Regions from separate parts of the Kitasatospora sp. NPDC056076 genome, predicted to be linked through region 2. Evidence: riboswitches for the same ligand, from Rfam matches in the RefSeq annotation. Region 2 holds a riboswitch; the other holds the start of a gene.
What was found. Region 2 has a riboswitch for guanidine ahead of ACFC1T_RS03580 (DMT family transporter). Riboswitches for the same ligand answer to the same signal wherever they lie in the genome.

Region 1: another riboswitch for guanidine. It lies ahead of ACFC1T_RS25265 (MBL fold metallo-hydrolase); the one in region 2 lies ahead of ACFC1T_RS03580 (DMT family transporter).

Annotation. Positions count from the first base shown of each region.
Region 1 is NZ_JBHJWG010000033.1:30,561-37,454, forward strand. Features, by position in the region: gene ACFC1T_RS25250 (ABC transporter substrate-binding protein) at 1-248, opposite strand, end outside; gene fhuB (Fe(3+)-hydroxamate ABC transporter permease FhuB) at 354-2,513, shown strand; gene fes (enterochelin esterase) at 2,531-3,655, shown strand; guanidine-III (ykkC-III) riboswitch at 3,672-3,731, shown strand; gene ACFC1T_RS25265 (MBL fold metallo-hydrolase) at 3,744-4,601, shown strand; gene ACFC1T_RS25270 (hypothetical protein) at 4,794-5,789, shown strand; gene ACFC1T_RS25275 (YceI family protein) at 5,889-6,440, opposite strand; gene ACFC1T_RS25280 (Uma2 family endonuclease) at 6,566-6,894, opposite strand, start outside.
Region 2 is NZ_JBHJWG010000003.1:57,539-64,432, reverse strand. Features, by position in the region: gene ACFC1T_RS03600 (alpha/beta hydrolase-fold protein) at 1-187, opposite strand, end outside; gene ACFC1T_RS03595 (class F sortase) at 184-825, opposite strand; gene ACFC1T_RS03590 (hypothetical protein) at 1,271-2,578, shown strand; gene ACFC1T_RS03585 (MFS transporter) at 2,586-4,025, opposite strand; gene ACFC1T_RS03580 (DMT family transporter) at 4,122-4,436, opposite strand; guanidine-III (ykkC-III) riboswitch at 4,481-4,549, opposite strand; tRNA gene ACFC1T_RS03575 (tRNA-Cys) at 4,630-4,701, shown strand; gene ACFC1T_RS03570 (xanthine dehydrogenase family protein molybdopterin-binding subunit) at 4,840-6,894, opposite strand, start outside.

The DNA.
Region 1 (6,894 bases), on a different contig from region 2:
ATCCGCTTGGGCTCGGCGGGGACCTCGACGGCCTTGCCGGTGGCGTCCTTGACGGTGCGCTTGCCGCCGTTGGCCGCGTCCGCCGCGCTGCCCGGGGCGGCGGACGCGGAGTTGGAGGGGTCCGCGGACGTGGACGAGGACCCGGAGGAGCCGCACCCGGTGAGCAGGAGGGCGGCCGCCCCGGTGACGGCCAGCGCCTGGGCCGCGCGGCGGCGGACGGGGTGGAGCGGGCTCTGGGCGTACGGCATGGGTGCCTCCGGGGCGGGGGTGGTACGGGAGTTGGGGGCGTCCGGGCAGCCCGGCACGACGGCGGTGCCGGCGGGACGCTCCGGCCATTAGGTTAGCCTTACCTTATGACATCGTCGCAAGTGGGCGCCCCCGAAGCGCCCGCCGTCACCGCGCCCGGCGCCCCTCCCCCACCGGCCCGCCCCCTCCGGGACAGCGCCTGGCCGGTCGCCGCCGGGGCGGTCGCGGTGCTGCTCGCGCTCACCGCGCTCTCGCTCTCGGTCGGCGCCGGCGAGGTCGGGCCGGGACGGGTCCTGGACTACCTGCTCGACCGCGACGGCGCCCGCGCCGACAGCCGACTCGCCCTCGTCGTCGGCGAGTTGCGGCTGCCCCGCACCCTGACGGCGCTGCTGGTCGGCGCCGCCCTCGGCGTCGCCGGCGCCCAGCTCCAGTCGGTCACCCGCAACCCGCTGGCCGAGACCGGCCTGCTCGGCGTCAACGCGGGCGCCTCGCTCGGCGTCGTCCTCGGCATCGCCGTGCTCGGCGTGCAGACCTCCTACGGGTACCTCGCCTTCGCATTCGGCGGCGCCGTCCTCGCCAGCACCCTGGTCCTGCTGATCGCCGGCAGCCGGGGCGGCGGCTCCCCCATGCGGCTGGTCCTCGGCGGCTCCGCCGTCGGCGCGACCTTCGGCGGCATCACCGGCGTGCTCATCGTCAACTCGCCCGAAGCGTACGACCGTTACCGGGTCTGGGTGCTCGGCTCACTGGCCGGGGTGGAAGGCTGGACGACCCTGGGCCAACTCGCCCCCGTCCTCGGCGCCGGCTTCCTGCTCGCCCTGCTCACCACCCGGCCGCTCACCGCCCTCGCCCTCGGCGACGACCTCGCCCGCGGCCTCGGCCACCGCCCCGGCGCCACCCGCGCCGCCGTCGCCGCCGCCGTCACCCTGCTCACCGCCTCGGCCGTCGCCCTGGCCGGGCCGATCTCCTTCCTCGGCCTGCTCGCCGGCTTCCTGGCCCGCGCCCTCGCCGGGCCCCGGATCGGCCGACTCACCCTGTTCGCCGGGCTGTTCGGCGCCGCCGTGCTCACCGGCGCGGACGTGCTCGCCCGGGTGGTCGCCCGGCCCTTCGAGGCGCCGGTCTCGGTGATCGTCGCCCTGGTCGGCGCCCCCGCGCTGATCGCCATCGTCCGCTCCCGCCGCTCCGCCGCCCTGGCGATCGGCGACCCCGCCGCCGAGGCCCCGCCCGTCCAGCGCGCCGAACAGCGCCCGGCGCGGCCGGACCCGGCCCTGCGGTACGGCGCCTGGTCCCTGCTGGTGCCGCGCCGGCCGCTGCTCGCCGGACTCGGCCTCGCCACCGCCCTGCTCGCCGTCGTGGTCGTCTCCGCGCACGCCGGACAGAGCGAACTCGGCCTCGGCAAGACCTTCCAGGCCGTGTTCGGCTACGGCGAGCGGCTGGACGTCCTGCTGGTGCAGAAGTTCCGCCTCGGCCGGATCGTCGCCGGACTCGCCGCCGGAGCCGCCCTCGGACTCGCCGGCTGCCTGACCCAGACCCTGGCCCGCAACCGGCTCGCCACCCCCGAACTCCTCGGCGTCAACGACGGCGCCACCGCCGCCGTACTGATCTCCGCCACCGCCTCCGGCACCTTCGGCGCCTGGTGGGCCGGACCGCTCGGCGCGCTGGCCGCCGTCCTGGTCGTCACCCTCGTCTCCGGCGGGCTCGGCGCCCGCGGCTACCGGGTCCTGGTCGTCGGACTCGCCATGTCGGCGCTCGCCTCGGCCGTCATCCAGGTCGCCCTCGCCCGGCGCTCGCTCAACTCCGCCGGCTCGCTGTACGTCTGGACCTCCGGCAGCCTCAACGGCCGGGACTACGCCATCGCCACACCCGCGCTCCTCGGACTCGCCGTCCTGGTGCCGACCGCCCTGGTGGTGGCCCGACGGCTGGCGGTGCTGCGCTTCGACGACAGCGTGGCCGCCTCGCTCGGCGTCGACCCCGGGCGGGTCCGGCTCGCCTGCCTGCTGCTCGCCGTCGCCCTCGCCGGGCTCGCCGTCGGGATCTGCGGGCCGGTCGGCTTCGTCGCCCTCGCCGCACCCGTACTCGCCGCCCGGCTCGCCGGACCGACCCGGGTGCCGGTGCTCGGCTCCGCGCTCACCGGCGCCCTGCTCGTCGTGCTCGCCGACACCCTCGGACGGGTGCTGATCGGCGGGGTGGAGATCCCCGTCGGCATCGTCACCACCGTGCTCGGCGGCCCCTTCCTGCTCTGGGTGCTGCTCGGGCGCCGTACCAACTGATCCTGGAGAGAAAGACGTTGAACGCCTTCCCGCTGATCGCACCCGACCCGGACGACGCCGCGTACCGGCTGGTCACCTTCATCTCCACCGAACAGGACTGCAACGGCGTGCTCGCCCTCGTCCACACCGTCACCGACAAGGACCGGCACGCCGGCGACCTGACCCCCCACCTGATGGAACGCCGGGGCGGCCGCTGGGAGATCACCTACCGGCTGCGCGCCGACCACCGCGCCTCCTACCAGCTGCACCCCTTCCACGGCGCTCCCCCCGGCACCACCCGCGCCGACTGGCTGCACGTCCTCGACCACGCCCGCCCCGACCCCCACGACAGCGAACCCCGCCTGCCCGCCCGCGACGGCCGCCACCCCGCCTCCGTGCTCAGCCTGCCGCAGGCCCCCGCCCAGCCGTACGCCCGGCGGCGCGAGGACGTGCCGCGCGGGCGCACCCTCCCCCGCACGGTGGCCGGGCGGCGGGTCGACGTCCACCTCCCCGCCGGGTACGGACCCGGCCTCGGCCCGTACCCGGTCGCGGTGTTGCTCGACGGCGAGATGTGGGGCGAGGTGCTCTCCGTCGGCGACACCCTCGACAACCTGACCTCCGACGGCGCGATCCCGCCCACCGTCGCCCTGCTGGTGCACACCATGGGCCCCGGCCGCCCCGACGACCTGAGCTGCAACCCGGCCTTCGTCGACCTCCTCGCCGACCGCCTTCTGCCCTGGGCCGCAGCGGAGTTCGACGCCACCGACGACCCGCGCCGGACCGTCGTCGCCGGCCAGAGCGCCGGCGGCCTCACCGCCGCCTACGCCGCCTTCCGGCGCCCGGACCGCTTCGGCAACGCCCTCTCCCAGTCCGGCTCCTTCTGGTGGCCCGACGAGACCGAGTTCGACGCCGGCAGCGAGTGGCTCACCCGCCGCTTCGCCGCCGAACCCCACCGGGACGCCCGGTTCTGGATCGAGGTCGGCCTCCAGGAGTGGATGCTGCTCACCCAGAACCGCCACCTGCGCGACGTGCTCACGGCACGCGGCTACGACCTCCACTACCAGGAGTTCAACGGCGGCCACGACTACGCCTGCTGGCGCGGCGGCCTCGCGGACGGGCTGGCGCACCTGCTGGGCCGGGCGTCGGCGAACGACCCGTGCTAGCGTCGCCGACGGCAGCGCGACGGCGCCCGCCCCGGACGAGATGTGCGCCGTACCCGGCCCGCCAAGACGACGCACCCAGGGAGTCGTCATGACCGCCGCCGACGCACCGATCGCCCGTCCGCTGGACGTGCCGTGGATCCACGGCTCGCCGTCCGCGAAGCACGACACGGACCCGGAGATCCAGGCCTACGCGTACGACGAGAACACCGTCATCCTGCGGCAGAACAAGGCGGTGCACTACGAGGCGCCGTTCCTGTTCCTGCTCTTCGGGGCGGACCGGGCGGTCCTCATCGACACCGGGGCGACCGCCGAGCCCGCGTACTTCCCGCTCCGGGCGACCGTCGACGGCCTGATCGCGCAGTGGCTCGCCCGCAACCCCCGCGACCACTACCCGCTGCTGGTCCTGCACACCCACCCGCACGGCGACCACGTCGCGGGGGACGGGCAGTTCGCCGACCGGCCGGACACCGCCCTGGTCGGCGCCGACCGGCCCACCGCCTGGGCGTACTTCGGCTTCGACCACGACCCGGAGGCCACCGCGCGCGTCGACCTCGGCGGCGGGCGGATCCTCGAGTGCCTGGCCACCCCCGGCCACCACCCGGCCGCCGTCACCTACTACGACCCGTGGACGGGCTTCCTGCTCACCGGCGACACCGTCTACCCCGGTCGGCTCTACATCGACGACTGGCCCGCCTTCGGTCGCAGCATCGAGCGCCTGATCGCGTTCACCCGGGAGCGGCCCGTCACGCACGTCCTCGGCTGCCACATCGAGATGACCCGCGAGCCGGGCGTCGACTACCCGATCCGCACCACCCACCAGCCCGACGAGCCCCCGCTCCAGCTCACCGTCGACCACCTGCACCGCATCCGCGCCGCCGTCACGGAACTGGGCGACCGCCCGCGCCGCCACGCGCTGGACGACCTGATCCTCTGCCCCAACGACTGAGGGGCCGGGCAGTCACGCCGGCCCGGGTGGGCCGGCGCGGGTGCTGACGGTTTGCCCGTATCGGTGGTCTTGCACGCCTGACGCCTGCTCGGCATAGTTGCGTCACATCCCGCCGGGCACATCCCGCGGAGCCACTCACTCTCGAACTTGACATGAACAGGACGTACACCCCTCAGGAAGGAGTGTCCTCTTATGGCACGATCCGAGCGGGTCTCCCGCAGCCTGCGCCGCCTCCGGGGTGGTGGCCACGCCACGGTCGGCATCACCGCGGTCCTCCTCACCGCGATGCCCGTGACCTCGGCCCCGGCCGCCCCGCATCCCCCGCGCCCGATCTACGTCTTCGCCCACAACCTGAACTCCGCCGACCAGGTCGACAACGCCCTCGCCGCCGGCTACAACGGCGTCGAGGTCGATGCCGCGTTCAACGTCTCCGGCGCGTGCGGCGGCACCAGGCAGTGGGTCTCCTGCGACCCCGGCAACCCGGCCTCGGAGAGCGTCGACCTGGTCAACATCAAGCGGAAGCGCACCGGTGCCGTCTTCGACGCGCTGGCCAACGCCCGGCGCAACGGCAAGAACCTCACGGCCGTGTGGGTCGACATCAAGTCGTCCACCGACGGCGACCAGCCCGCCCAGATCAGTGCACTGCGAGGCCTGGTCCGCGACAAACTGCTGGCCGCCGGGATCAGGGTGATGTACGAGGTGCCCTACTCGTCGAGCAGTGACGCCGCCTGGAACGCGCTCAAGCAGAACCTGGACCCCCTGGAGTCGACGGCCGTGACGGGCACCTACGCGCAGGTGCGCGACACCTTCTCCCGGGAGGGCGGCGGAATCCCCACCAAGCACCGGTTCGCCACCGACGGTTCGGCGGTCTTCGCCACGTTGACCGGGACCTGCATGAAGACCAACGGCGACAAGGTCACGGGGCTCAGGGACAGCGTCGCCAACCGTGAGGCGGGGAACATCGCCGGCGTCTTCGCCTGGACCATGGGCTCCTCACCCGACGGTGCCGACTGCGCGGCACGGATGCTCGGCGAGATCGGGGTCAACGGCGTGATCGCCGGATCCCGGCTCTCGGACTACCGCAAGGAGACCGACACCGACGTCGCGGTGAACAACATCACGGACTGGGTCAAGAGGCACCCCGCCCAGGCGCGGATGGCCACCGTCCACGACACCCTCTTCGGCTGAGCCGAAGCCGCGGCGGCTCCGGCTCGGAGCTGAGTCGGCGGTCCCTCCCGGACGGTGTTCGAGAGGGACCGCCGGCTCGCCTCGCCTCTCTCCGCCTCGCTAGCTCTGCTTGATCGCGGAGATGTCGAACTCCAGCACCACCTTGTCGCCGACCAGCACGCCGCCGCCCTCCAGCGCCGCGTTCCAGGTCACGCCGAACTCCTTGCGGCTGATCGTCAGCGAACCCTCCAGGCCCACCCGCAAGTTGCCGTACGGGTCCACCGCGTTGCCGGTGTACTCGAAGTCGATGGCCACCGGGCGGGTGGTGTCCTTGATGGTGAGGTCACCGGTGACCCGGTAGTCGGTGTCGGACTTGGCCTCGACCGAGGTCGAACGGAAGGTGATGTCCGGGAAGTTGGGGGCGTCCAGGAAGTCGTTGGTGCGCAGGTGCTGGTCGCGCTGCTCGACTCCGGAGTCGATGCTCTCGGCCTTGATCACCACCTGGCCGGTCGACCGCGTCGGATCGGCTCCGTCCAGGTGCGCGGTGCCCTCGAACTGCCCGAACGCGCCCCGCACCTTGGTCACCATGGCGTGCCGGGCGACGAAGCCGATCCGGGAGTGCGCGGGGTCGAGGACGTAGTCCCCGGTGAGCTCGGGAAGCGAAACGGTCATCAGGTACCTCCAAGGGGTGGCCCGGGGTCCGGGCGTCAGCCTGCAAGGTGTCAGCCCAATGCAGTATCACCCCGCCCGCCGCGCGGCACCACCGTGCCAAGTTCCCGCCAACGGGTGAAGCCCTCTCAGTCCCGGTACGGGACCAGCCGCGCCAGGTCCAGCTCGAAGCCGAACGGCTCGGGGATCCGGATCGTCTCGCCGAACTCCCGCTCGGTACGGGTGTGGTAGCGGTCGCGGTTCGGCTCCGAGAACAGGGTGACGGTCCTCTGGCGCGGGTCGATGATCAGATAGAGCGGGAAGCCCATCCGCGGGTAGTCCCGAACCTTCCCCGTCCAGTCGTTCTCGGGGTTGGACGGGGAGACGACCTCGACCGCGATCAGCGCGAGCTCGGCCGGGATCTCGTGGCCGCTGAGATCGACGACGTCCTCGGGCAGGTAGGTGAGGTCGGGGTTGC
Region 2 (6,894 bases):
GCAGGCTGAGCGCCGCCGCGGTGATCAGCGCGGCGGGCAGCCGGACCCGCCACCAGCTGCGGCCGCGGCCGACGGCGAGCGCGAACAGCGCCGCCCAGCCGGCCAGCAGGACGGCTTGCGGGATGGGGCCGTGGGTGAGCGGCCAGTCGATCGGGTTCCAGCGGGTGGCGAGGGTGAGCGTGGTCATGCGGCTTTGCCCGGCGGTGTGGTGTCGGCCAGGAATCCGTAGGCGACGACGTTTCCCTCGTAGCCGTGTTCCTCGCTGTACGCGCCGCCGCAGGTGATCACCCGCAGCTGAGCGTCGGCGGCCTGGCGGTAGACCCGGTCGTCCGGGAAGTCCTTTCGGTCGTGCACTTCGATGGCGTACAGCTGGTAGACGGCGGTGGCGCCGTCGGCGCGGGCGATCTCGATCCGGTCGCCCCGGTGGAGTGCTCCCAGGTGGTAGAAGACGGCCGGTCCGGCCTTGTTGTCGACGTGGCCCGCCAGGATGGCGGTGCCGCGCTGGCCGGGGGTGGCGCCGCCGCGGTACCAGCCCGCGAGGTTGCGGTCGGCCGCGGGCGGGGCCTGGAGGTGGCCGTCGGGGTCCAGTCCCAGCTCGGTGACGGGGGCGTCCAGGCGGACGGACGGGATGCGGATCCGGGTCGGGGCGGACGGGCCGAGCGGGGGGACGACGGAGACCGGGGCGAAGCCCGACAGCGCCTGTCCGCTCGGCAGCGGCGGCAGCACGGGCGCGCCGCCCCCGTGCAGCAGCCAGGCCCCGAGCACCAGGGCGGCGCCGGCCGCCAGGGTGCCCGGCCAGGGGCTCCTGCTCTGCTGGACGCCCACGGGTGCTCCCTTCTGCCGGCCCGGATCCCATTCCTGAGAGTTTGCTGGGAACTCATTCAATCGGATCGGACCCTAAGGCACGTCCCCACGACGGTCGTATCCGTACCCGCCGATCGGCAGGGATGACGGCTCCGGACCTGCACGGAGTGGATGGGCGGCCACGGTACGTGACGTTCCGCTTCCGCGTCCGGGGGCGGCGCTCCCACCCGTACGAACACCTTCGACGTTTCGGCCCGCCGTTTCGGTTGCGTCAATCGGGCGATCGATCACGACCGTTCGCTGCGCCTCTACGACCGTTCCGGCCCACATGCCATCCTGACCCGGTCACGGGCTCCACCCCCTCCGGGCCGACCGGACCTCCGCGCGCCGCACGCACCCCGAACGCACCCCTCGCGCGCCTGCCGGACTCCGCCCGCCCGTCGAACACCTCACGAACGGAGTGACCATGGACGCGCTCTCCCGCCGAACCCTGCTGGCCGCCGGAGCGGCCGGCGCCGCCACCCTGGCGGCGGGCTGCGGCAGCGACCGGGCCGGCGGGGGCGGGGAGCACGCGGCCGGCGGCGCGGCCCCGGCCACCCCGGCGTCCGAGGGGCAGAGCGCCACCCCCGCCGCGGTCCCGCAGAAGCCGCAGGCCGTCCTGCTCGGCGACGGTTCCACCTCGGACACCGGCCCCCAGCCCCACCAGCCCGTCCCGGACCGGCTCCAGCCCGGCCAGCGGCCCCCGCAGTTCGTGGTCTTCTCCTGGGACGGCGCCGGCGAGCTCGACAACGGGCTGTTCGCGCGGTTCCGCCGGCTGGCCCAGGAGCACAACGCCTCGATGACCTTCTTCCTCAGCGGGCTCTACCTGCTGCCGGAGTCCAAGAAGGACCTGTACCGCCCGCCGCAGCACAAGGTCGGCGCCTCCGAGATCGGCTACCTGAGCGACCAGCACATCCACGACACCCTGGAGAACGTGCACGCCGCCTGGCTGGAGGGCCACGAGATCGGCACCCACTTCAACGGCCACTTCTGCGGCCCCACCGGCGTCAGCGCGTGGTCCCCGGAGGAGTGGGAGAGCGAGATCCAGCAGGCGATGGAGTTCGTGACGAGCTGGCGCACCAACACCGGCTTCACCGACCTGCCGGCCCTGCCCTTCGACTACCGCAAGGAGCTGATCGGCAGCCGCACCCCCTGCCTGGAGGGCCAGCGCAACCTGCTGCCCACCGCCGTCAAGCGCGGCTGGCGCTACGACAGCAGCGGCAACGGCACCCAGGTCTGGCCGCAGAAGATCCAGGGCGGCGCGCTCTGGGACCTCCCGCTGCAGTCCATCCCCTTCCCCGGGCACACCTTCCAGGTGCTGTCGATGGACTACAACATCATGTTCAACCAGTGCGGCCCCAACACCAAGGCCGACCCGGCGCTCTACCCGGGCTTCCAGGCCCAGGCCCGGGACTCCTACCTGATGGGCTTCGACCGCACCTACAACAGCAACCGGGCGCCGTACATCATCGGCAACCACTTCGAGGAGTGGAACGGCGGCATCTACATGAACGCCGTCGAGGACGTGCTCAAGTCGATCGCGGGCAAGCCCGAGGTGCGGCTGGTCTCCTTCCGCCAACTGGTCGACTGGCTGGACGCCCAGGACCCGGCGGTGCTGCGCAAGCTCCAGGGCCTCGGCCCGGGCCAGTCCCCGGCCGGCGGCTGGGAGGCCTTCCTCGGCACCCCGGCCGCGCCGCCGGCCGCCTCCCCCTCCCCCACCGCCGCCGCATCCTGACCCCGGGTCAGGCCCGGACCCGCACCCGCCCGGCGAGCAGCGCCCCCAGCGCCGCCACCGCGGCCATCACCAGCAGGATCACCGCGAAGGCGCCGGGCGAGCCGTCGGCCCCGGCGCCCTCGTGCGCCGCGGCCAGTGACCCGCCGCCCAGCGCCGCGAACAGCACCCCGGCCAGACCGGTCAGCAGCACGTTGCCCAGGGCGTCGCTCATCTGCAGCGCGGCCGAGTTGGCCCCGGCGTCCTCGGGCGCGGAGAGCTTCATCATCAGCACGCTGACGCTCGCGACCGTCAGCCCCATCCCGATACCGCCGACGCCCCAGGCCACCGAGGCCACCCAGGCCGGGACCGCCGGGACCAGCACCAGCGCGGCGGCCGCGATCGCCACCGCCGTCAGCACGAAGCCGCCCCGGATCATCGCCTCGCGGTACCGCTCGGCCCCCGGGCGGCCCTGCAGCCAGGAGCCCAGCGCCCAGGTCAGCCCGCCGCTGGTCAGGGTGAGCCCGGACAGGGTCGGCGAGAGGCCGCGCTCGGTGGTCATCATCAGCGGGACGAAGGCCTCGGCGCCGAGGAACGCCCCCGCCGCCAGCCCGCGCAGCAGGATCACCGTCGGCAGCCCGCGCCCGGCCCGCAGGGTCCGCTTCGGCAGCAGCCCCAGCACGGCCGGGGCCAGCAGCGCCGCACCGGCGACGCCGGGGAGCAGCCCGACCAGGTCCCGGCGCTGGCCGGCGTACTGCAGCAGGCCGGCGCCGACCGCCGCCATCGCGGCCAGCAGGGTGCGGCGGCGGTCGAAGTCGGCGCCCTTGAGCACCGGGTGGTCCCGCTCGGAGCGGGCCAGCGCCGGGCCCATCACCGCCAGCGGCAGCAGGATCAGCACCGGCACCGCCAGGAACACCCAGCGCCAGCCGAGGTGCTGGGTGACGGCCCCGGAGACCAGCGGCCCGACGATCGAGGGCAGCACCCAGGCCGAGGAGAAGGCGGCGAACACCGCCGGCCGCAGGCGCTCCGGGTAGGCCCGGCCGACCACCACGTACAGCGCGACGATCACCAGCCCGCCGCCCAGCCCCTGGATCGCCCGCCCGGCCACGAACACCCACATGCCCGGCGCCGTCCCGGCCACCACCAGGCCCGCGCCGAACACCGCGATGCCGGTGAACAGCGGCTGGAGCGGGCCGCGCCGGTCGCACCACTGGCCGGAGACGACCAGGGCGAACAGCGTGGTGGTGAAGTAACCGGAGAAGGCGAAGGCGTACAGCCCCAGGCCGTCCAGTTGCCGGGCCGCGGTCGGCATCGCGGTGTTGACGGCGGTCGCCTCGAAGGCGATCACCAGCACGACCGACACGATCCCGAGCGTCAGGGCCCGGAAGCGGCCGCTCATGACCCCGCCCCCGGGGTCAGCTCCGGAGGGTATCGAGGGGGAGTCGACCGAGGTGGGGGAGGCAGTGGTCATACGTAACATCGTAAGAGCCGTCCGCGTCCTTGACTCCTGACCGGAGTCCCCGACCGGGTCCGTCGCAGGGCCTAGGACCGGCCCCGGGGGCAGGCGTCAGTGCAGCACCTTGAGCCCCACCACGCCGCAGACGATCAGCAGCAGGCAGCCGATCCGGGCCATGGTCACCGCGTCGCCCAGGACGGCCATGCCGTAGACCGCGGTGCCGACCGCGCCGATGCCGACCCAGACCGCGTAGCCGGTGCCGATCGGGATGGTGCGCATCGCGTACGCCAGCCCGCCCATGCTGAACAGCAGCGCGACGCCGAAGACGAGGCTGGGAACGAGGCGGGAGAAGCCCTTGGACGATTCCAGGGCCACTGCCCAGACGGTCTCCAGGAGACCCGAGACGATCAGAACGAGCCAAGCCATGACGGCCGTACCTCCGCAGTCCACAGCGGCCGGATTGCCGCTGAACTGCGCCGTCTTGTCGTCACCGGGTACGACGCGCTCGTCCGGGGTGGCGGGGAATCAACCACCTGCTCCGACCGTAGCACACATTGCCACACAGAATTTACACAACGTCATTGACCCCATTCGGCCGGTCCGCCATCCTGAATTCACTGGCCGTGTGCCCGAGTGGCTCAGGGAATCGTCTGCAAAGCGATGTACGCGGGTTCAATTCCCGCCACGGCCTCGAAAGGGGAATTGCCGGTCGACCGAAGTCGACCGGCAATTCCGCATTTCCCGTTCCGTTTCCGGCCGGCCCGACGGCCCGGCCCGACGACCCGACGGGCACCCGCGGCGGCGGGGCCCGACGGCCGAGGGCGCCGGCTCAGGCCGTGACGGCGTCCTCCGGGCGGATCGGCAGCCGGCCCACCGGCAGCCCGGTGGCGGCCCGGACGGCGGCGGCGACCGCCGAGGGGGCGACCACCGCGGGCACCGCGCTGACCGCCTTGGCCCCGAAGGTGGCGACCACGTCCCGCTCCTCCAGCAGCGCGGCGATCCGCACCTCGGGAGTGTCCAGCGAGGTCGGCAGCCGGTAGCCGGTGAGCGAGGGGTTGGTCATCACCCCGCCCGAGGTCTGGAGGTCCTCCATCAGCGCCAGTCCCACGCCGTGGGCCACGCCCGCCTCGATCCGGTCCTCGATCTGGCGCGGGTTCAGCGCCCGGCCGACGTCCTGGGCGACGGTCATCTCGACCACCCGGACGGCCCCCAGCTCGATGTCCACGTCCACCACCGCGCGCATCGCGCAGAAGGAGATGGAGACGAAGGCGTCGCCGTGTCCGGACTCGTCCAGCGGCTCGGTCGGGTGCGGGCGGCACTGCGCGGTGGCCCAGAGCTCCTTGCCCTCCAGCGCCTCCGCGACCGGCATGCCGAGCACCCCGTCGTAGGAGGTGATCTTGCCGTCGGCGATCTGCAGCAGCTCCACCGACATCCCGAAGTCGGCCGCGATCGGCTGCAGCAGCTGGTGGCGGACCATCAGCGCCGCCCGCTCGACCGCCCCGCCGGAGACCCAGGTGTGCCGGCCCCGGGCAGAGGGCCCGGCGATCGACTGGTCGCTGTCGGCCGGCGCGATGTAGACCTCGCTGACGCCCAGCACCGTCTGCACGATCTGCCGGGCCAGCGTGGCGAAGCCCTGCCCGGCGTCGACGGCCGCGCAGATCACCGTGGCGTGGTCACCGCTGACCCGCACGGTGGCGGTGGAGACCTCGTCCTCGCCCTCGGCGCCCAGCATGTGCACCATGCCGACGGCGTAGCCGATCCCGCGCCGCACCGCGGCCGGGTCCCCGGCCCCGCCGGGACCGCCGGGCAGCAGCCACTCGGCGTCCGGGTCGTCCACCGGCAGGGCCGGCAGCGGCTCGGCGGCCACCGCGTCCAGCAGCGCCTTCACCGGGGCGGGGCAGGTGACGGCCTGTCCGGTGGGCAGCGGGTCGCCGGTGGACATCGCGTTGCGGCGGCGGATCTCCACCGGGTCCACGCCCACCCGGGCGGCCAGCTGGTCCAGCTGCGACTCGTACGCGAAGCAGGCCTGGAGCGCGCCCTCGCCGCGCATCCGCCCGGCCGGCGGGTTGTTGGTGCGCACCGCCCAGGCGTCCACGAACACGTTGGGGCAGACGTACGGGCCGACCGAGAAGGCCGTCGCGGCGGCCAGCGCCTCGGCGGAGACGTCGGCGTAGGCGCCGCCGTCCAGCAGGATCTGCGCCTCCACCTTCACCAGGGTGCCGTCGGCGTCGGCGTGGTGGCGGTAGCGCAGCAGCGCGGGGTGGCGCGAGGTGTGGGTGTGGAAGGACTCCTCGCGGGTGAGGGTCATCTTCACCGGGCGGCCGGTGCGCAGCGCCAGCAGCGCCAGGGTGACCTGGAAGGAGAGGTCCTCGCGGTCGGTGGTGGCGCCGGGCACGCCGGTGACCACCAGGCGGACCCGGTCCGGCTCCAGGCCGAGGCAGGCGGCGGTGCGGTCGCGGTCGCCGTGCGGGTCGGTGGAGGACAGGTGCAGCTCGACGCCGCCGTCCGGGCGCGGCACGGCCAGCCCGGCCTCGGCGCCGAGCGGGGCCGGGTCCTGCCGGCCGACCTGGTAGAGGCTCTCGACGATGATCTCGCCGGCCGCGTCCGGGTCCCCGGTGCGCAGCGGCAGGTGGCGGAACAGGTTGCCGTCCGGGTGCAGCGCCGGGGCGGTGAAGGCCTGCTCGGGGTCGGTGACCGCCTCCAGCGGCTCGTAGTCGACCGCGATCAGGCCGACGGCCAGCCGGGCGGTGTCGGGGTGGTCGGCGGCGACCGCGGCGATCGGCTCGCCGTGGTGGCGCACCACGCCGGCGGCCAGCACCGGGCGGTCGGAGACGATCGGGCCGGCCGGGGCGCCGTCCGGCAGGCCGTCCGGGCCGGGCGGCAG